3 regions of the Halomonas sp. AOP5-B2-8 genome follow, and region 2 is predicted to be linked to each of the others. Evidence: predicted binding sites of a transcription regulator. Region 2 holds the regulator's gene; each other region holds the start of a gene.
The links. Region 2 encodes sigma-54, which starts transcription at its own class of promoters, with help from an activator protein. Its sites were predicted from a motif close to TGGCACNNNNNTTGCTNT; they were not measured.
Positions count from the first base shown of each region.

Region 1: a site for sigma-54 is predicted at 2,328-2,345, ahead of ACT3RP_RS00840 (sugar phosphorylase). Genes of this name have one in related genera too.
Region 3: a site for sigma-54 is predicted at 4,884-4,901, ahead of ACT3RP_RS00855 (HAD-IIB family hydrolase). Genes of this name have one in related genera too.

Region 1 covers NZ_JBQSVS010000001.1:191,570-198,400, reverse strand. Annotated here, with positions in the region: gene dsbG (thiol:disulfide interchange protein DsbG) at 1-481, opposite strand, end outside; gene ACT3RP_RS00840 (sugar phosphorylase) at 529-2,295, opposite strand; gene nrdR (transcriptional regulator NrdR) at 2,429-2,932, shown strand; gene ribD (bifunctional diaminohydroxyphosphoribosylaminopyrimidine deaminase/5-amino-6-(5-phosphoribosylamino)uracil reductase RibD) at 2,929-4,095, shown strand; gene ribBA (bifunctional 3,4-dihydroxy-2-butanone-4-phosphate synthase/GTP cyclohydrolase II) at 4,153-5,319, shown strand; gene ribH (6,7-dimethyl-8-ribityllumazine synthase) at 5,324-5,812, shown strand; gene nusB (transcription antitermination factor NusB) at 5,809-6,303, shown strand; gene thiL (thiamine-phosphate kinase) at 6,340-6,831, shown strand, end outside.
Region 2 covers NZ_JBQSVS010000003.1:488,601-495,431, reverse strand. Annotated here, with positions in the region: gene rapZ (RNase adapter RapZ) at 1-740, opposite strand, end outside; gene ACT3RP_RS09885 (PTS sugar transporter subunit IIA) at 803-1,273, opposite strand; gene hpf (ribosome hibernation-promoting factor, HPF/YfiA family) at 1,278-1,586, opposite strand; gene ACT3RP_RS09875 (RNA polymerase factor sigma-54) at 1,746-3,158, opposite strand; gene lptB (LPS export ABC transporter ATP-binding protein) at 3,282-4,031, opposite strand; gene lptA (lipopolysaccharide transport periplasmic protein LptA) at 4,043-4,546, opposite strand; gene lptC (LPS export ABC transporter periplasmic protein LptC) at 4,558-5,127, opposite strand; gene ACT3RP_RS09855 (KdsC family phosphatase) at 5,128-5,670, opposite strand; gene ACT3RP_RS09850 (KpsF/GutQ family sugar-phosphate isomerase) at 5,718-6,704, opposite strand.
Region 3 covers NZ_JBQSVS010000001.1:198,998-205,828, reverse strand. Annotated here, with positions in the region: gene ACT3RP_RS00880 (LBF_2804 family protein) at 1-252, opposite strand, end outside; gene ACT3RP_RS00875 (Y-family DNA polymerase) at 295-1,596, opposite strand; gene ACT3RP_RS00870 (LexA family protein) at 1,611-2,054, opposite strand; gene glyA (serine hydroxymethyltransferase) at 2,324-3,589, shown strand; gene ACT3RP_RS00860 (glycosyltransferase family 32 protein) at 3,652-4,464, opposite strand; gene ACT3RP_RS00855 (HAD-IIB family hydrolase) at 4,965-5,879, shown strand; gene ACT3RP_RS00850 (glycosyltransferase family protein) at 5,901-6,831, shown strand, end outside.

The sequences.
Region 1 (6,831 bases), on a different contig from region 2:
CTTTACCCGGGCTGTCAGGGGCTAAAATGCCCACCATGATATGGCGCAACTGCACATCGCCGGCTTCTACCCAGGGGCGAGCGTTTTGCCAGAACTGGCGGCAGTAGGGGCAGTTGGCATCGGTGAAAACGTAAATCACGCGGGGGGCGTTAGTGTCACCGTCTTGAATCCAGTGGCTCTGTGCTAATAACTGCCAAGTTTGTGCTTCTAGCGGTGCGCGTACATGTTCATCCAGCTGCGCATCAGTGAGGTCATTGCCTTCACTATCCATTAGCGTGCCGACAATGACGTGTTCCCCGTCAGGGGTTAAGTAGGCAGCCATTTCCTGGCCCTGCCTCGTCACGCCATAGCCGCGTAAATCGCCCGGCGAATCAAACTGCCCGTGGATCTCGAAGCCTTGGTCAGCGAGAGACTGTATCGGTGCAGGAAGGTCGTCGGCATAGCCAATAGCTGTGCTTCCAAGCCCTGCAAGTAATAACATGCCACTGATGATGGGTTGGTAATGTAAGCGCACGTTTGGTTATATCCTTAGTTGTAGGCTACTAGCCAGCGTACCGCATAAGGAGAAAGAGCGCCCTCAACATTCCAGGGATTATCGAGATCAAGTGCTTGCCAAGTATGCCTACCTAGCGCCTGTATGATGGCATCACCGCCATTTTCTAGCGCAAACGGCGTATCGGTCACGTTATACAGCGCTAGCAGGCGCCGCCCATCCGCAAGCGGGCCACGTTCCACGGCGAGCAGCTCAGGCGCGGATGCCAAGGTTCGCTGTGCGGCAGTAGGGTGAAAGCAGGGCTCTTGGCGGCGCTGACCCAGCAGCCGACTTAAGGCGTGAAAAACATCGTGGGTGGGCGTGGAGGGGCTGTCTAGCAGTAGATCAAGTTCGCTACGCTGCCAGCGGCGACGGTTAATCGAGCGCAAGCGGCCGCTGCGTTCCACGCCTTCTACATCGTTGAGCGTGCCCGTTAGTGTGTGGATATACAGCGCAGGAATCCCTTGTAAGCTCAGCATAATCGCTTGGCTGCATATAAACCGGGCTATCTGCCAAGGGTCAGGGCCACGGCGGGTGCCGCGCATGGCTTCGAACCAGGTAATATTAATCTCATAGGGCGTATCGCTGCCATCAGGATTGCTGCGCATGCTGACAAAGCCACCAAAACGATGCATGAGTTCCAACAGTGCATCACGTTCATGATCAGGCAGTAGCCCTTCCAGCGGACGTACGCCAATGCCGTCGTGGCTAGCGGTAAAGTTCAGGTAAGTGCAGTGATCGGGGAGGATGGGTAGGCTCGTTAGCCATGTTTGCAGCGTATGGGTCTCGCCCCGAGTTAAGGTGTGTAGCAATAACGGCGGTAACGCAAACTGGTAAACCATATGCGCCTCATCGGGCTCGCCTTCGGGGAGTCGTTCCAGCCCGAAATAGCTGATGTTCTCCTGATGAGGAACGTTGGTTTCGGTAACGAGTAGCGTGCCGGGGGCGACGTGATCCACTATGGCCCGTAGTAGGCGCACCACGGTATGCGTTTCTGGCAAATGAATACACGCGGTACCCAGCCGCTTCCATAAGAAGGCCACCGCATCCAAGCGCACAATCCGCGTGCCTTGCTCCAGGTAGAACAGCAAAATACCCACGAATTCTAACAGCACGTCCGGGTTTTCAAAATTCAGATCAAGCTGGTCTTCGGAAAATGTTGCCCACAGATAGCGCGTGCCGCGACGGGTTGATATTGGCACTAGCAGAGGGCTGCTACGGGGGCGCACTACCTGAGACACATCGGTACTGGGATCAACGTCAATAAAGTAGTCGCGGCCGGGCAGGCTACCGCTAAGATAATCTACGCACCACAGCGATTCTCGCGAGACGTGATTGAGCACTAAATCGGCCATCAAATCATAATGGCTGGCGAGCTCGCGAATATGTGACCAGTCGCCCAGGTCAGTATTGACTTCCCGGTAGTGGATGACGGAGAAGCCGTCGTCACTGCTCCACGGGAAAAAAGGCAGTACGTGCACTCCGCTGATACGCTCGCCTAACCGCGCCTGGAGAAAGTCGCTGAGCACGGCCAACGGTGGCAGGTCTTCCTCAATAATAGAGTCGCCATAGCTGATCACCCACTGATCTTTCTCGCTCCAAGATGGTGCATTCTTAGGTTTAATGTCGATGCCCGTAAACGAAAATGGGGCAAGTGACAGGAAGTGGGTAATATGCTGGTTTAAACGACGCTGGACCTCGCAAGCTCTAGGGCCGTAAAGATGGCTGAGGTAGTCGTGGACGGTCTGCTCAAAGGGGGGCATGACGGACTCCTGATAAACAATCTGCTACAAACGCTGCAGCTTGTGTGCCAAATCGCTACAATGCGAGGTAGATACCGCGTTTAAACGCTAACTCGTGGGCCCGCTGACACGAGCTGACAATAGGTTGACCGCCATGCATTGCCCTTTTTGTGGTGCAAACGATACTCGAGTGACCGATTCGCGGTTAGTAGCCGATGGCGACCAAGTACGCCGTCGGCGCCAGTGTGCGAGTTGCCAAGAGCGATTTACCACCTACGAAACGGCTGAACTCGTTATGCCGCGGGTAGTGAAATCCGACGGTTCGCGAGAAAGCTTTAATGAGGCCAAACTGCGGGCCGGTATACTGCGTGCGCTAGAGAAGCGTCCGGTCAGCGCAGAAGCCATTGAAGCGGCGGTGGAGCGCATTCGTCAAACCCTGCGCGCGCGGGGTGATCGCGAAGTCAACGCCCGCGATATCGGTGAGTCAGTCATGCTGGCGCTGAAAACGCTGGATCATGTGGCCTATATCCGTTTCGCCTCGGTATACCGTAAGTTTCAAGATTTGGACGAGTTTCGCGCGGAGATTGATCGGTTGTCTCAAGAGCCATCTCAAGAGCCATCCTCTAAGCCCAGCGACGGCAGCGAGCCGTTGAAATGAGTGCCGTTTTTAGTCAAGCCGATCACCGCTATATGGCGCGGGCGCTACAGCTGGCAAATAAAGGGCTTTACACGACCGATCCTAATCCGCGGGTTGGCTGTGTGATCGTTAAAGATGGACAGGTCGTTGGCGAAGGTTTTCATCTGCGTGCCGGAGAACCCCACGCGGAAATCCATGCCTTAAACGCCGCAGGTAAACGTGCCCAAGGCGCGACGGCATATGTGACGTTGGAGCCCTGTTCGCACACCGGTCGCACAGGACCCTGCGCCCAGGCGCTCGTGGTGGCCAACGTGGCCCGCGTCGTTGTTGCGATGGTCGATCCCAACCCTCAGGTCAGTGGCCAAGGTCTACAGCGGTTAGAAGCGGCAGGCATTGACGTCGCGGTGGGTTTGCTAGAGAGCGAAGCGCGCGCGTTGAATCCTGGTTTTATTGCCCGAATGACAGCTCAGCGGCCCTTTGTGCGCTTGAAGATGGCGATGAGTTTAGATGGCCGTACGGCGATGGGGTCGGGGGAGTCGCAGTGGATTACCGGGCCAGAGGCGCGCTGCCAAGTGCAGCGACTGCGCGCGCGGTCTAGCGCGATATTGAGCGGCGTTGAGTCGATGATTATGGACGACCCGCGACTTACGCTTCGCGCTGAACAGCTCCAGCTCGATAATGCTGACGACGTGGTTCGTCGGCAGCCTCTGCGGGTTATTTTAGACACTCGACTGCGCTTGCCATTAGCCGCAGCCTGTTTGAACGAACCCGGGCGCACCCTGGTGATCACCACGCCAGAGCACCTGGCTGAAAAGCGCGAACGGCTAACTCAGGCGGGCGCTGAGGTCCACGTATTGCCAGCCGGTAGCGACGGCCGTATCGACCTCGCTTTAATGCTGCAGTGGCTAGCTGAAAATGAACAGATTAATGAACTGCTGGTAGAAACTGGCGCGACGCTCGCGGGGGCCATGCTTGATGCTGAGCTGGTCGACGAGCTGCAGCTGTTTGTGGCGCCGACCCTGTTAGGAGGTGAAGCGCGGCCACTGTTTGCGCTGCCCGGGCTCTCCCGTATGGCCGATCAGCGGCGTTTAACCATTCATGATATGCGGGCGGTGGGGCGCGACTGGCGCATTATCGCTTCCCCTCAGCCGACTAGCGCCAGTGACGATACCAAGGTACCCTGACGCGCGAAATCGCAGCAAACGCGAGTACCTTTCGCGACAACATTTTTTGGAGATTCCATGGCGCACTCCTCCTCTAGGGGGCTATCCCCTATCGCTGAGCTGGTGGACGATATCCGCCAAGGCAAAATGGTGATTCTCATGGACGATGAGGATCGCGAAAACGAAGGTGATATCATTATGGCCGCCGAAAAGGTGCAGGCCGAGCATATCAACTTCATGGCCCGTTTTGCCTGCGGTCTTATCTGTATGCCAATGACACGAGCCCGCTGCGAGCAACTTAATTTGCCGCTAATGGTGCGCGATAACGGCTCTGGTTTTGGCACCAAGTTTACGCTTTCGATTGAAGCGACTGAAGGCGTCACTACCGGCATTTCCGCTGCCGATCGTGCGCGTACCGTACAGGCCGCCGTGGCCACGCATGCCAAACCGTCCGATATTGTTCAGCCGGGGCATATTTTCCCGCTGATGGCCGAACCGGGAGGCGTGCTGCGTCGTGCAGGGCACACAGAAGCCGCCTGTGACTTAGCGGCGCTGGCGGGGTTTGACCCCAGCGGCGTCATCTGTGAAATCATGAATGATGACGGCAGTATGGCGCGCCGCCCAGAGCTTGAAGCGTTTGCTGAGAAACACGATATTAAAATCGGTACGATTGCAGACTTGATCCATTATCGTATCGTCAATGAGCAGACCGTCGATCATATTGAAGCGTCTTCTGTGACGACTTCTCACGGTGAGCTTGAGTTGCATGTATTCCGTGATCGCATTCAGGGCGCTCATCATTTGGCGCTAGTGAATGGCCAGCCTAGCGCCGAGGAGGTCACCACGGTTCGCGTGCATCTGACCGATACGCTACGCGATGTGATGGGATTGATGAAAGGTGAGCAGTGCCGCTGGGATGCGCACGGCGCACTGGAAGAGATTGCCGGCTCAGCCCCCGGCGTATTTGTGTTGATCGATGACGGAAGGCCGCATCAGGATTTGAAGGATCAGTTGGATATTTTCCTTGATCGCGTTCGCCAGCCGCGTACCAGCGACTCCGACGGCGCCGGCAATTACTTAACTATCGGCACTGGCTCGCAAATACTGCGCTATTTAGGCGTGGGTAAAATGCGATTACTTAGTTCACCGTGGAAGTTTTCCGCGCTTTCCGGCTTTGATCTCGAAGTCGTTGAGCGTCTTGGCCCTAATGACACGGCGTATGAGCCAACTTCTCAGCAGGAATAAATTGATGCACTCCCTCTCTCAAGTTGAAGGTACTTTTGTTGATGTCGATGGCCGTTACGTCATCGTGGTCGGCCGTTTTAACCACCATATCGTCGATAGCTTGGTAGAAGGTGCTATCGATAGCTTGACGCGTCATGGCGTCGACGCTGAGCATATTCACATTGTTCACGTGCCGGGCGCTTGGGAACTGCCGCTGGCGGTTAAGCGCGTGCTGACAGTGATGAAGCCTGATGCGGTGATTGCGCTAGGGGCGGTGATTCGCGGTGGAACGCCTCACTTCGAATACGTAGCAGGCGGTTGCAACACCGCGATTAACCACCTTCAGCTTGAATTTGATACCCCGATTGCCAACGGCGTGCTAACCGTTGAAAGCATCGAGCAAGCGATTGAACGCGCGGGTACGAAAGCGGGCAATAAAGGTACTGAGGCGGCGATGGCGGCAATGGAAATGGTCTCTTTGCTACGGGCGCTTTCGCCAGGAGATTCTAAATGAGCGAGCGCAAACCGTCTGCCGCTCAGCAGAGTCGTCATGCCGCGCGTGAGTTAACCGTGCAAGGGCTTTATCAGTGGCACATGACGGGTAAGTCCATCACCACCATTGAAGCCGAGTTTCGAAGCCAGGTTGCCGATGATGACTTGGAAGATCACGAAAACTGGGTGAAAGTGATGGAAATCGCCGACAAGGCGCTGTTCCATGACCTGCTTCACAACACGGTGCGTTTTAAAGCAGAGCTGGACCGTGATATTTCGCCGCTGTTAGATCGCCGCCTGGAAGATCTGGATGCGGTGGAACTTGCGATTTTAAGGCTGGGGGCTTACGAGTTATCCCGGCGTATGGAAGTGCCTTATCGTGTCGTGATTAATGAAGGCGTTGAGCTGGCTAAGTCATTTGGCGCCACCGATGGCCATAAATACGTGAACGGCATTCTGGACAAGCTGGCAATTCGCTTGCGCAGTGCCGAAGTCAGCGCTCGTCGTCTCTGAACGTGAGCGGTATGACAATGCGTTTAAGGGGCCTTTGTGCTTGCCGAATTTGATTTGATTCAACGCTACTTCATGCCGTCGCAGGAGGCTTCGGTGTCTGATGGCGTCGCACTAGGATGTGGCGACGATGCCACGCTACTGGTGCCGCAAGCAGGCCAGCGGTTGGCCGTTAGCGTTGATACCTCGGTCGTGGACGTACACTTTCCCCGCGAAGCGCCGGCATTTGCGGTGGGCCATCGTGCATTGGCCGTAGCGCTTAGCGACCTGGCGGCCATGGGCGCAACGTCGCGCTGGTGCTTAATGGCATTGAGCTTTGATCAGCGTTCGTTTGCTGACGACGACGCGACCCAGACATGGCTAGCCGACTATGCGCGCGGCTTTCACGCGCTTAGCGAGCAACATGCCACGACGCTGGTCGGAGGCGATGTCACGTCAGGCGCTCTGGCTATTGGCGTTACCGTGATGGGCGAAGTGCCAGTAGGTCAGGCGCTCACTCGTGGCGGTGCTCAGGCGGGCGATTTAATTGCG
Region 2 (6,831 bases):
ACGGTCATGTAGCTACGTTGGCTATTCTGATAAGCCGGTAACCAGCGCTCAAGCCATGCCTGGATATCGTTACTCATGGCATCCACAACGGGATAGCCTTTTAAGAAGGCAACGATGTTGGCGTCACGGCCTGTCGATTGTCGCAGCGTTGGGTCCCAGTAAGGATTGGGTAGGCAGCGCACGTCGAAGACGAGGTCAGCATCCAAGGGTACCCCACGCTTATAACCGAACGATTCAAACGTCAACGTCAACTGGTCGCACTGCTGGTGAGCCACCTGGTCAGTAATCCGGCGGCGTAGGTCGTGTACTGACAGTCGCGATGTGTCGATCAATAGATCGGCTAGATCACGTATGTCATGCAGGGTCTCTTCTTCTTTATTGATAGCCTCTTCAAGGGTCATTTCGCTATTGCGCGTCAACGGATGTCGGCGGCGTGTGGCGGAGTAACGCTCTAGAAGAATTCGGGCATCAGTGGTTAGGTAGATAACTTGGAAATCAATGGTGCGCTGGCGCAACTCTTGTAATAGCGAGGGCAGGCGTTCAAGAGCCCCCGGTAAGTTGCGTGCATCAATGCTGACCGCCAGATGGGTACGATCACTCTGGTCGCGTAATTCGTCGACCAGTGACCCCAGCAGCATGACGGGAAGGTTATCAATCGCGTAGTAGCCTAGGTCTTCCAACGCCTGTAAGGCGATAGATTTGCCAGACCCAGAACGACCGCTAATGATGACCAGTTGCATAGAGTTTCTCTTCGCGTTAATCCAACGGCTTAAATAGGGACTTGATGGTCATTGATTGTCGCTTAATCCGCTGAATGCTCACGAATTTTAGTTGTAATGAGGTCGAGTAGTTCGCGCTGACTGCCTGCTTTGCGTAGCCGCTGGCGAGTATCCGCATCATTCATGATGGTGGCTACTTGGCCTAGCAAAGAGAGATGTGTGTCATCCGCTTGTTCCGGTACGAGCAGCACAAACACTAGATCAACGGGGTCGCCGTCGATAGCATCAAAATCAATCGCTTCTGAGAGTTTTAAAAAACCAGCAATAGGCGTAGAGCAGTGAGGGCTGCGGGCATGTGGAATAGCCACGCCGTTACCAATCCCTGTGCTACCTAAGCGTTCTCGGCCGATTAAGCGACTGAACACTTCTTGGCTATCTAAACTGGGCGTATTTTGGGCGATAAAGGTGCTGAAAAATTCCAGCACCCTTTTTTTGCTGCCCCCAGGGACGTCGAAAAGAACGCGCTCTGGGGGGAGTATGGTTTCCAACGTCATTGAATTAACGCACACCTGCGCCTTGGGCGCGAGCTTGTGCTTTTTCCTTATGTTTAACGAGTTGACGATCAATTTTGTCCGCTAGCGCATCGATAGCGGCATACATATCACTGTCTAGGGCTTCTGCATGTAAGTCAGCGCCTGCTGCATGCAGTGTGCAGGCTGCCTGTTGGCGTTCTTTCTCCACCGATAGGGTGACCTGCACAGTGGTTATATTGTCGTAATGACGCTCAACACGTTCAAGCTTTTCATTAACATAGTCACGCAAGGCGTCAGTCAGTTCTACGTGATGACCAGTGATATTTACTTGCATTGACGTACTCCTTATCTATCGGACTGTACTTAGGAACCGTGCTTAGGAACCGTACTTAGGGACTGTACTTAGTACTTAGATATGTAGCCCTTTTGATTGTAACCCTTTTTGCCCCGTTGCAAAGCCCTTGTCGAGAGTTTCGCTGCAACCTGGCAGATCCTAGCGCAAACGGCGCCGCTCACTGGAAGAGGGAATGCCCATGGCTTCACGATATTTGGCTACCGTACGCCTTGCAACTTGAATGCCACCTTCTTCTAATAATGTCACTAAGCGGCTATCAGAAAGCGGTTTGCTGGGCGCTTCTTCGTGAACCAGCTTTTTCAGGCGGGCGCGGATCGCGGTACTGGAGTGGCTGTCGCCATCCTGGCCACTCACTTGGCTAGAGAAAAAGTATTTCAGCTCGAACACGCCACGCGGCGTATGAATATATTTCTGCGTTGTCACCCGTGAAATCGTTGATTCATGCATTTCAACGGCTGCGGCTATATCGGCCAAAATCAGCGGTTTCATGGATTCTTCGCCATGTTCGAGAAAGCCGATTTGACGGGTAATGATTTCACGGCCCACTCGCAGCAGCGTGTCGTTACGACTCGAAAGGCTTTTAATTAACCAGCGCGCTTCCTGCAGGTGTTCTTTCAAAAACTGATTATCCTGACTTTTGTCCGCACGCTTTATCAGGCTGGCGTAATCAGGTTGGATTCTTAACCGAGGCAGGGCGTCCTGATTGAGCTCTAAATGCCAGCCTTCATTATCATGACGCACCACCAGGTCGGGCGTGATGTAGCTGTCGTTGGTCACGCCATAAGCGCTGCCTGGGCGTGGATCTAGGCTGCGAATTAGCTGGATGACATCGGCTAGCTGCTCGTCATCGAGTCCTAAGCGTCGCTTGAGTAAGCGCATGTCATCTTTGCTGAGCGCTTCAAGAAACTGACGCACTAGCCTACGAGCAGGCACCAGCAGTGGCGTATCATCTGGCAGGGCGGCGAGCTGCAGCATCAAACATTCACGCAGGTCGCGGGCAAAAATACCGGTGGGCTCGAATTGCTGCAGTTTTAATAATGTCGTTTCGACTTCGCGCTGGCTAAGGCTATCAATGCCCTGGGCGCGTAGCCCTTCACGAATATCATTAAGCGGCTGGGTCAAATAGCCGTTGGCATCTAGTGCATCAATGAGGCTCTCGGAAACCAGCTGTTCACGCACACTAAAATCGGTCATGGCGAGTTGCCACAATAGGTGGCCGTGAAGGCTCTGTTCGGCAGCCTGGCGCTCAAAATCAGGGCCCTCGCTGCTGCTGCCAGTGCCGCCAATGTCTTGATAGGTGTCCGACCAGTCGCTATCAACGGAAAGCTCGGTGGGAATGCTCTCTGACCACTCCTCCTCTTTAGGCTCGCTTACGGCCTCTTCACCGAACTCATCTTCCTGTTCCAGCATGGGGTTGGCATCTAAGGCCTGCTGAATTTCCTGACGAAGATCCAGAGTCGATAGCTGCAGCAGGGCGATAGCCTGCTGCAGCTGAGGTGTCATGGTCAGCTGTGTCCCAATGCGCAGTTGAAGAGAAGCTTTCATGACCATTTGAGAACCACTCGTTAATCGGAATGCTTTACCCTAGTGCGAGTGGGAGCTGGGTGCAAGTGCAATAAGCATGCCATTGGTAGTTAAAGCGTTATAAGGCGGGATTTATGGGCAAAAATAAGCCTACAGACGAAAATCTGCGCCCAGATAAACATCCCTGACTTGCTGGTTAGTGAGGATAGATGCCGGGGGGCCGCTGGCGATGATATGGCCATCGCCGACAATATAAGCGATATCGCAAATGTCCAGCGTTTCACGGACGTTATGATCGGTAATCAGAACGCCAATGTGGCGCTGTTTCAGCGCGCGAATGATGGTTTTAATCTCGCCCACTGAAATGGGGTCAACCCCGGCAAAGGGCTCATCTAGCAAGATGAAGGCGGGTTCGGTCGCTAGCGAGCGGGCAATTTCTACACGGCGACGCTCTCCGCCTGAGAGGCTCATGCCTAGGTTGTCGCGAATATGGGTGATATGGAAATCTTCAAGCAGAGCCTCCAGGCGCTCTTCGCGACCTGGGCGGTCGAGCTCTTTGCGCGTTTCTAATATCGCCATAATGTTATCGGCAACCGATAATTTGCGAAAAATAGACGCTTCTTGGGGCAGGTAGCCAATGCCCGCCGCTGCGCGCTCATGCATCGGAGCGCGAGTTAAATCTAAGTCGTCAATACCCACTTTGCCGGCGTCAGATTTGACCAGCCCGACAATCATATAAAACGACGTGGTTTTGCCCGCGCCGTTAGGGCCGAGTAAGCCAACGACGCTGCCTTGGGAGATTTCCAAGTTAATATCTTTAACTACGCGGCGACGTTTGTAACTTTTTGCCAAGTGGTGGGCATATAATGTTTTTATCGGCGCATTGTCAGCAGTTGCCATCGATAGACTCTCTATTGTTCAGGCTGAATGGTCATGCGTATACGCTGTGGCTCGCTACCTTCAACGTCTGAGCGCGCTTGAATCACTTCACGGTCGATGAAATATTCAAGCCGACCTCCGGTAAATTTGTCGTCCTGCTGTGTCAATTCAGCTTGATCAACGAGCTCCACTCGGCGTTCGGCGACGTGATAAATAATCCGCCGAGCCCAGCCTTCCGTCGGGCCTTCTTGCCCTTCGGCCTGATGGCGCAAATAAGCACGCTCACCGGTCGACGTTGCCCGTGAAAGCTCGCCCGCCTCATTGCGTTGAATTTCCACTCGTTCGCCGCGCAGCTGCATTTCGCCCTGGCGAATATTGACATCCCCAGTGTAGACGGCGGTGCCCGCGCGCTGATCAAGATCTAGGCGGTCGGCTTCCACCTCCACGGGGGCCTGTTGTGAAGACGAGCTGGTTTGGGCTGCCGCGGATAGCGGCACGGCAAGCGCAAAAAGGGCGGTGTAGATAAGTGCTTTCATGGCGACTCCTGTTAGCGTTGTGTGGCCGGTGGATGAGTGCCGCGCACACCGTCAGATAAGCGGACCTGGCTATCGTTTAACCATACATCCATATGTGAAGCATTCATTTGCTGGGGCGGCTGTTGCAGTAATACCGGTGCCTCGCTCCATGCATGTTGAGTGAGGCCATCATAGTGCAGTTCTTCAGTATCCAGCTGCCATCCTTCGTCTGGCGCAATAAGTCGCGCGGAGCCGGACATAACGAGGGACTGCGTATTGGTATTAAGCGTGCCCACATCGGCACTGGCTAGCCACTGGCGCTCATCGCTGTCATACAGGGTGGCCTGAGGGCTCTCAGACCAGGTTTTCCCGCTTTGCGGCGTATGGATGAGGCGCGGTGTTTTTAATGATTGCAAGACGTTACCGTTGTCGCCAAACAGAGTGATTTCAGCATCCTGAAGTACGTGCCCTGGCTCTTGGGCCTGCGCTTCTGGGTCGATAGCGGTTTTTTGAGGCCCGCCTGGGCCAAGCCACACCAATAGCACGCCCAAGGCGATAAAAAGCCCTGTTAATCCTAGGCGTGTTTTAAGATGCTTAAGCATTTATGTGCGGCCGTGCAAGTAAGTGTCGAGCACTGCGCTCCAGTGCCCTTGGGCTTCAAGCAGAGTATCGCAAATTTCGCGTACCGCGCCGTGCCCGCCAAGCCGTTCCGTTGTCCAGTCGGCATGAGTGTGCATATAGTCCGGCGCATTGGGGACGGTAATGCCGACACCACAGCGCTTGATAACCGATAGGTCGGGGAGATCATCGCCGCAATAGGCGACTTGCTCTAGCTCTATATCCAAACGCTGGCACAGGCCGCGCAAGGTGGCGAGCTTATCCTCGCAGCCTTGAAAGACATGGTCGATACCCAGCGCTGCGGCACGTTGACTAACCATGGGCGAATCGCGGCCAGTAATCAGCGCGACGTGGATGCCGACTCGCTTAAGCAGCTTTAGACCATGGCCATCCTGAGTATGAAAGGCTTTAATTTCGATGCCGTCAGCCTGAAAGTAAAGTCGACCATCGGTGAGTACGCCATCAACATCTAACGCCAATAGACGAACGCGGCGAAGTCGATCAAGTAGGGCTGCAGATAGGGTCATAAAGCCTCCATTCTTTTAAGAAGTCGCTAAATCTTGCGATAAATACGTTAAATAACGCCGCTAACAAGCAAGTCATGCATATGTAAGGCACCAACCGGGCGCTGTTGTTCATCAACCACCGCGAGTGCCGTAATTCGGCCCTCTTCCATAATGCGTACCGCCTCTGCTGCCAGTATGTCGGGGCCGATACGTTTACCTGGCCGAGTCATGACATCATCGACTAAGACGTCGCGTAAGTTGTGGTATTGATCCAGCGTGCGCCGCAGATCGCCATCGGTATATACCCCGGCTAAACGACCGTCACTATCAACCACGCAGGTAAAGCCCAGCCCTTGGCGGGTAATTTCCAATAAAGCGTCGCGCAGCGGGCTGCCTAGCGGAATTTGCGGCAAGCGTGCGCCATCGTGCATAAGGTCTCTCACGCGCAGCAACAAGCGCTTGCCTAAGCTGCCACCCGGATGGGAAAGAGCGAAATCTTCTGCCGTAAAGCCTCGGGCTTCCAGCAGTGCTACGGCGAGCGCATCACCCAGCGCTAGGGCGGCAGTGGTCGAGCTAGTGGGGGCGAGATCCAGCGGGCATGCCTCGCGCTCAACGCCGCTATTTAGATGCGCATCAGCATGCTTAGCGAGCGTGGAGCCAGGCCGCCCTGTCATGCTGACCAGCGGCGTACCTAAACGTTTCAGTAGCGGCAGAAGGGCGGTCACTTCGGCCGTTTCGCCTGAGTTAGACAGGGCCAACACAACGTCGGCGCGAGTAATCATGCCCAGGTCGCCGTGACTGGCTTCACCTGGGTGAACAAAGAAGGCGGGTGTGCCGGTGCTGGCTAGGGTGGCGGCAAGCTTGCCGGCTATATGGCCAGATTTACCCATGCCAGTGACCACGACGCGCCCCTGGCAGGCGAGTATAAGCTCGCAGGCGCGGTCAAAGTTTTCATCTAACTTGGCCTGCAGGCCACCAATAGCTGCCTGCTCAATTTGCAGCGTACGTAAGGCACTTTCGCGCAGTAAGCTGAGGGAGGCGAGAGGCTGGCGCATAGCGATATCTCTTGGCGATTGAAAATATAAAAGGCGACAAGCGCTAAGAATAACATCTTGGCAGTGCTAGTAGGCAGTACTTCAGCTGCTATTGGGGCAGATGTGCTGAGATATGCTGTGCTTAATA
Region 3 (6,831 bases), on a different contig from region 2:
ACTCAGCGCATTCCAGTTGTCGGTGGCAAATTCCCGCATCCACCATTCTGCTCCGCCAATCAGCGTACCAGAAATCATTCCGGCAACCGCCGCCCAAGTGATAATCCAGCGTCGTGCGCGTTGCAGCGCCTGTGGGTTGGGGGCTGCCATTGCCGGATGGCGGCGAAAGTAGCCTTGTATATAGCGGTTTGCCCACCGTTGCGCTAGGCCAGGGGCTGGAGCGTACTCTTGATCGGGACGAGTGAGAGACATGAAGGCAACGTTATTCGGGCAAAGGATGCCCTAGGGTAGCGGTTACGTCCGTGAAGTACACGCATCGATAGCGCCAGGATGAGTGCCTGCCTGCATTAATTCATCCCAGCGCGTAGTGAAACGAGGAGAGCGATGGGCGCAGCGCAGTTGCCAGGCGGCCGGCGCATTGGTCATGCCAAAACTAATCGTTCCTTGCCCCATTTGCTGATTGATCTGGTCCACCGTTGCCATCAGCAATGGGTGATGATGGTGAGGCGTTGGCCCTAATAATGACAGCTGGTGTCGCTCGGCATCGACTAAGTCGAGGAGCATTACACCCGCTTTCATAAAGTGGTGGTGAGGGCGGTACATTTGCTCCAGCCCCTGGCGAACCGTATCAAGGATAACGCGGGTATCGTCGCTGGGTGAGGGCAGCGCGATTAGCGCTTGCGGGAAGCATTGCGGCTGATCGCGGCGGTGGCGGTTGGTATTAAGAAATACCATTACGGCGCGGGCTAAACTACGCTGCTCGCGCAGTTTTTCAGCGCTACGCTGGGCGTGTCGGCGTAGAGCGTTATGCACCTGCGTAAAGTCGCCTGTCGGTTGGCCAAACGAACGTGATGTCATAATGCGCTGGCGCGGTAGATCCAATGCGTTCATTGTTAAGCATGGCGTGCCGCGTAGCTCAAGCGCCGTGCGCGCGAGCACTACTGAGAAACGCTTACGCAGCTGTTTTTCATCGCTTTCTCTTAATTCCCAGGCGGTCCTCACGCCGCCAATGGCTAAGCGCTCGGCCAGCCGATGCCCGACGCCCCACACGCGGCTTGCCGGTGTGCGTTTGAGCAGCGCCTCTGTCGTGTGATCCTGCCCACCAAGTAGGCAAACGCCTTGGTAGTAAGGGTCTTGCTTGGCAACGTGGTTAGCCAGCTTGGCGAGTGTGTGCGTGGGGGCCAGCCCAACGCACACCGGCAGGCCTAAATGACGCCGAATGCGCTGACGCAGCTTCCGCCCTAGAGCCTCACACTGCTCTGTGGTGAAACCTTCTAAATAGACGAACATTTCATCGATTGAGTAGGGGGCAACGTCCGGGCAGGCATTGCGCAGTAGCTGGGTCAGCCGTGCCGACATATCGCCGTAAAGTTCGTAGTTAGACGACAATAGGTGGATGTCGCCACGCTGACGCAGCTCTTCAAGTTTAAACGCCGGCGTCCCCATGGGAATATCCAGCGCTTTAAGCTCGGCTGAGCGGGCGATAATGCACCCATCGTTATTCGACATAACACCGACAGGCCTGCCTTCAAGCTTAGGTTGAAAGATACGCTCGCAGCTGACATAGAAATTATTGGCATCGACCAAGCCAATCATCTTAAGCCCTCATTTCATCGCAAATATTCATGCACGACGGCGCGCACCACGCCCCATAGCTGGCAGTCGGTGCCTTCAAGCGGCAGGGGCGGGTAGTGCGGATGGGCAGAGCAAAGGTGCGGTGTGCCTTGATAGAGCGCGTAACGTTTAATCAATACTTCGCCGTCAAACATCGCCACCAATATATGTCCTAAGCGAGGTTTTACGCCGCGGTCGACAATCAGTAAATCGCTGTCAAAAATACCCCAGCCCTCCATGCTGTCGCCTGCGGCAGTGATATAAAACGTCTCGGTAGGATTTTTTATCAATCGTGTATTGAGGTCTAGCGTGCGTGGCTCGTAATCCTGCGCAGGCGAAGGAAAACCGCTAAACCCCGCTCGGCCTGTCAGCGTGAGATAAGGCTGCGGCTGCGATATTAACGGCAAGGCGGGGGTAAGTGGAGTGTGCTGACCCGGCATTGTCGACACCCTGGCTGATATGGTGCATGTATGGACATACAGTATTCGGTCTTGGCGACGAAAATGCAAGTCAGCAGGGATGAGGTGGATAGCAACCTAAAGATTCGCGAGCTAAAGCGGTATCTCACAAATACTGCTACCAAGCCTTAAAGATGAATGCTGTGCATTAACAACCTGATGCGGATGCGATGAAAGTCGTGTCAGGCTGCGTTATGATAGCGCCCTCGCTTCTTCCATGATGACTCTTTCTCGTTACGAGGTGCCTGCCGATGTTCAGCCGCGATATGACAATTGCCGGATTTGATGATGTGCTTTTTGATGCCATGCAGAAAGAAGTAGCCCGCCAAGAAGCCCACATCGAGCTGATTGCTTCTGAAAACTACGCCAGCCCCCGCGTACTGGAAGCACAAGGTAGTCAGCTAACCAATAAATACGCCGAAGGCTATCCCGGTAAGCGCTACTACGGTGGCTGTGAATTCGTCGATATTGCTGAAACTCTGGCCATTGATTACGCCAAAGAACTGTTTGGCGCAACCTATGTCAACGTTCAGCCGCATTCTGGCTCCCAGGCCAATAGCGCCGTCTTTTTAGCGCTCGTTAAGCCTGGCGATACCATTCTAGGGATGAGCTTGGATGCAGGCGGCCACCTGACCCACGGTGCCAAGCCAAGCTTTTCGGGCAGGCACTTCAATGCCATTCAGTACGGTTTGAATGAGCAGGGCTTGATCGACTACGATCAAGTGGCCGCGCTTGCTCGCGAGCACAAGCCGAAGATGATCATCGCCGGTTTTTCCGCGTATTCTCAGATCGTTGATTGGGCCAAGTTCCGCGAAATCGCCGATGAAGTGGGCGCTTACCTGTTGGTGGATATGGCCCACGTGGCAGGTCTTGTCGCGGCGGGTGTCTATCCAAGCCCTTTGCCTCATGCCCACGTCGTGACGTCTACCACCCATAAAACGCTACGTGGCCCGCGCAGCGGTGTGATTCTCTCGGCGGAAAACGACGCTGATATTGAGAAAAAGCTGCAGTCAGCGGTATTCCCGGGTGGCCAGGGCGGTCCTTTGATGCACGTGATTGCGGCAAAAGCGATCTGCTTCAAAGAAGCCATGGAGCCTGCGTTCAAAACGTATCAACAGCAGGTGGTCAAAAATGCTCAGGCAATGGCCAGCGTATTCATTGACCGCGGCTACGATATCGTTTCTGGCGGCACCGAAGACCACTTATTTCTGCTGTCGCTGATCAAGCAAGGCGTTACCGGTAAAGACGCGGACGCCGCTTTGGGCCGCGCCCACATTACCGTTAATAAAAATGCCGTACCTAACGACCCGCAAAGCCCGTTTGTAACCTCAGGTTTGCGTATTGGTACGCCTGCGGTGACCACACGCGGTTTCGGTGAGCAAGAGTGCAGCACGTTGGCCGGTTGGATCTGCGACATTCTGGATGTATTAGCCAACGGCGAAGACACCAGCGCTATTGAAGCGCAGGTGTTGGACAAAGTAGCTGGGGTTTGCGCGCGACTGCCTGTTTATAAGTAAACGTCACGTTAGTGCATATGTGAAAAGAGGCCCTGTTAATTCAGGGCCTTTTGCTTAGATACTTATGGTTCTTCTTGGCGGACAATACTCACTTTTTGTTGCTCTTTGGTCCACTTTCCCGCTGCTTTATCGATGTACTGAAAGTGCTCGTTAGTAAAGCTGCCTTGATTGCAGGCATGGCGGTAAGAAACCGTGGGCACCTCTTGTATGTTTAGCAATTGATTGAACACGCCTGGCCCGGTTAGCTCAAATACGTTAGTGAGCTGATTGTCTTTAATATTGTTATTAACCTGATTGATTAATTTTTCGAGATTCGGGTTTTGAGGCTTGCTGGCAATAAAGTAATTACTGAAATCCCCGCGCCGCGTGACGACGTACAGCTCCTCCGTATTCCTGGCTAACGTATCGCTTAACGGCCAAATAGCATGGGCATCGATATCTAAATAAACGCCGCCATATTCTTGTAGCACCAGCAGCCGCCAGAAATCAGCCTGTGCAGCACCTATCTGTAATTTCAAATAGTTTTGAGTGATTTCACTGTCATAGTGATCCGCAATAAATAGGTGCCTTGCTTCCGTCACCATAAAACGATATTCAAAACGTGGGGCCATCAGGCGATTAAATAAATAGTTTAGATAGACAGGCAGCGTCACTTTGTCCGTGAAGTTGGTCTGCCAAATAATCCGCGGGATTGCCACTTTCTTGGCGGAGGGCTGAAGCAACGGTGGCGCATAGGCTGGCAGGGTAAAGCGCTTGTTAGGAAAGGCGGCGTGGAAAGGATAGCAAAGCACTTTGGTGATATTGGCGGTCAGTTTGATGACGCGGCTAGCAATAACAATAATATGTTGCTTAACAGTCTGTCGTTGACGACCCATAGGAAACCTTTACATATTTGACGATTGGGATAGATGGCTTTACCAGCCCCCTTTGCCCTCTAACACGCTGCGAGCGTGCTATTTAGATCAAAGGCCTGAAATCACCAATTACGCTGGCCGTTGGCTAGCGCCTGGTGGGAAAGGGCTCACTCTGCGGTCATTTCTTCGATGAGTATGCTAGCGCGCATTTTGCTTTAATGCATCACTTTAGAAAGGTTTAGCCTACACGCAGCGGACAGGGTATTAGCACCACTGTGCATCAGCCACACAGCCGTTGGAAGACAGCAGCGTGCGCCGATTGTTTTATGCGCCTTTTGGGTGCGCTATCAACGCTGCTTTTTGGTGCTGCCATTGGCTTGAGCGCAATGCCACTACACAAGTGATATGTAACTCACTGCGAAACCAGCATTTATCGTTTTTGGCGCATTATTTGCCTTATAAGCTTGGTAATCCAGACACGACGTCTTAACTGTGCGTTAAGACTGAAACGAGGTAGTGCCATGCTTGAAGCCAATCGTCTCTCGGCGCCAATCTTTTCCATAGATCCTGCTTTGCAGCCTCGCTTAGTCGTCACCGACTTAGATGGCTCGCTATTAGACCACCATAGCTATGACTTCAGTCCCGCTGCGCCGTGGCTTGCCCGATTAAAACAGATGGGAGTGCCGGTAATCCCCGTCACCAGTAAAACCCGTGCCGAGCTAATCCCTTTACGCGAAGCGCTGGGTCTTACCGCAACGCCTTTTATTGCTGAAAATGGCGCGGTCATTGGCCTGCCGCCTGGCTGGTGTCATGCACGTTTAGATCGCCCGGGCAGTGGGCGCGACGGTGTGGTGATCAAGCATCCGGGGATCGATATTGGCTTTATTCGTGCTCGTCTCAAGGTGTGGCGAGAACGGCTAAAATGCCGCTTTACGCGTATGAGTGAGATGAGCGTCTTAGAGGTAGTGAAACTCACCGGGCTTGACGAAGCGCGTGCCCGGGATGCACGTCAGCGAGAAGGCAGCGAGCCACTGTTATGGCAAGACAATGCGGCTGCCTTGGATACCTTCCGCGCTGCCTTGGAAGGCGATGGATTGGCGTTGACTCAAGGCGGACGTTTTTGGCATGTCATGGGACGCACTGCCGATAAAGGTAGCGCGGTGGAGTGGTTAATTAGGCGGTTTACCACCTTAAGAGGGCGTACGCCGCTTTCACTTGGCCTGGGGGACGGGCCCAACGATGTCACGATGCTGGAAGCCGTCGATCAAGCTGTGGTTATTCGTGGCTGTCATGATTTGATCGTTGAGCCCAATAGCCTGTCGTTATATCGCACGCAAGCAGCAGGGCCGGCTGGCTGGGCTGAGGGGGTGGCCCATTTTTGGGGGCGAGACGAACGCCGTTTAGTCGCGGCAACAACATGTGATGCCGTTATTTAACCTACTCAGGAAGGCAAACATATGAGCGACTTTCATCAAAACGGCATTATTACTGATTTTCACAACCTCACTCGACGCCCAGTAGAGGCGTTAGAGCAGGAGCTATGCCAATTTTCACGTCGACGCCCAATGGGATTAATCCTGCCTTCGTTATTTTCGGAATTGGAAGGAACCGCATTGTCGGCGATTGTTGATGAGTTAGTGAAAGTGCCTTATCTCAATGAGATTGTAATCGGCCTGGATCGGGCTGATCGTGAGCAGTTTTTACATGCCAAGGAGTTTTTCTCTCGCCTGCCTCAACATACGCGTATTTTGTGGAATGATGGCCCACGATTACGTGCCTTGGATGCGGAGCTAGAAGAGCATGGGTTGGGTGCGTTAGAACCAGGCAAAGGGCGCAATGTGTGGTACTGCGCAGGCTATGTATTGGCGTCTGGGCGGTCATCGGTGGTCGGGCTACACGATTGCGATATTTTGACCTACGAGCGGAGTTTGCTGGCGCGTTTAATGTATCCGGTCGCTCATCCGAATTTTAACTATCGTTTTTGTAAAGGCTACTATCCGCGTATTGCAGAGGGGAAATTGAATGGCCGCGTCTCACGGCTATTAGTGACGCCGCTGTTGCGGGCGTTAAAAATCGTCTGTGGGCCGCTGCCTTACCTGGACTATTTGGATAGCTTTCGCTACCCGCTCTCGGGTGAGTTCGCTATGCGTAGTGACGTGTTGGAAGGCATTCGTATACCTGCAGACTGGGGACTGGAAATCGGCGTTTTGTCTGAGTTACAGCGCAACTACTCCCTGCGTCAACTATGCCAAGTGGATATTGCTGATGCCTATGATCACAAGCATCAGCCGATCAGCGAAGATGATCCTGATGGCGGTTTAAATCGCATGAGCCTGGATATTTCAAAAGCGCTTTATCGCAAATTGGCGACCCAGGGCATTACCTTTA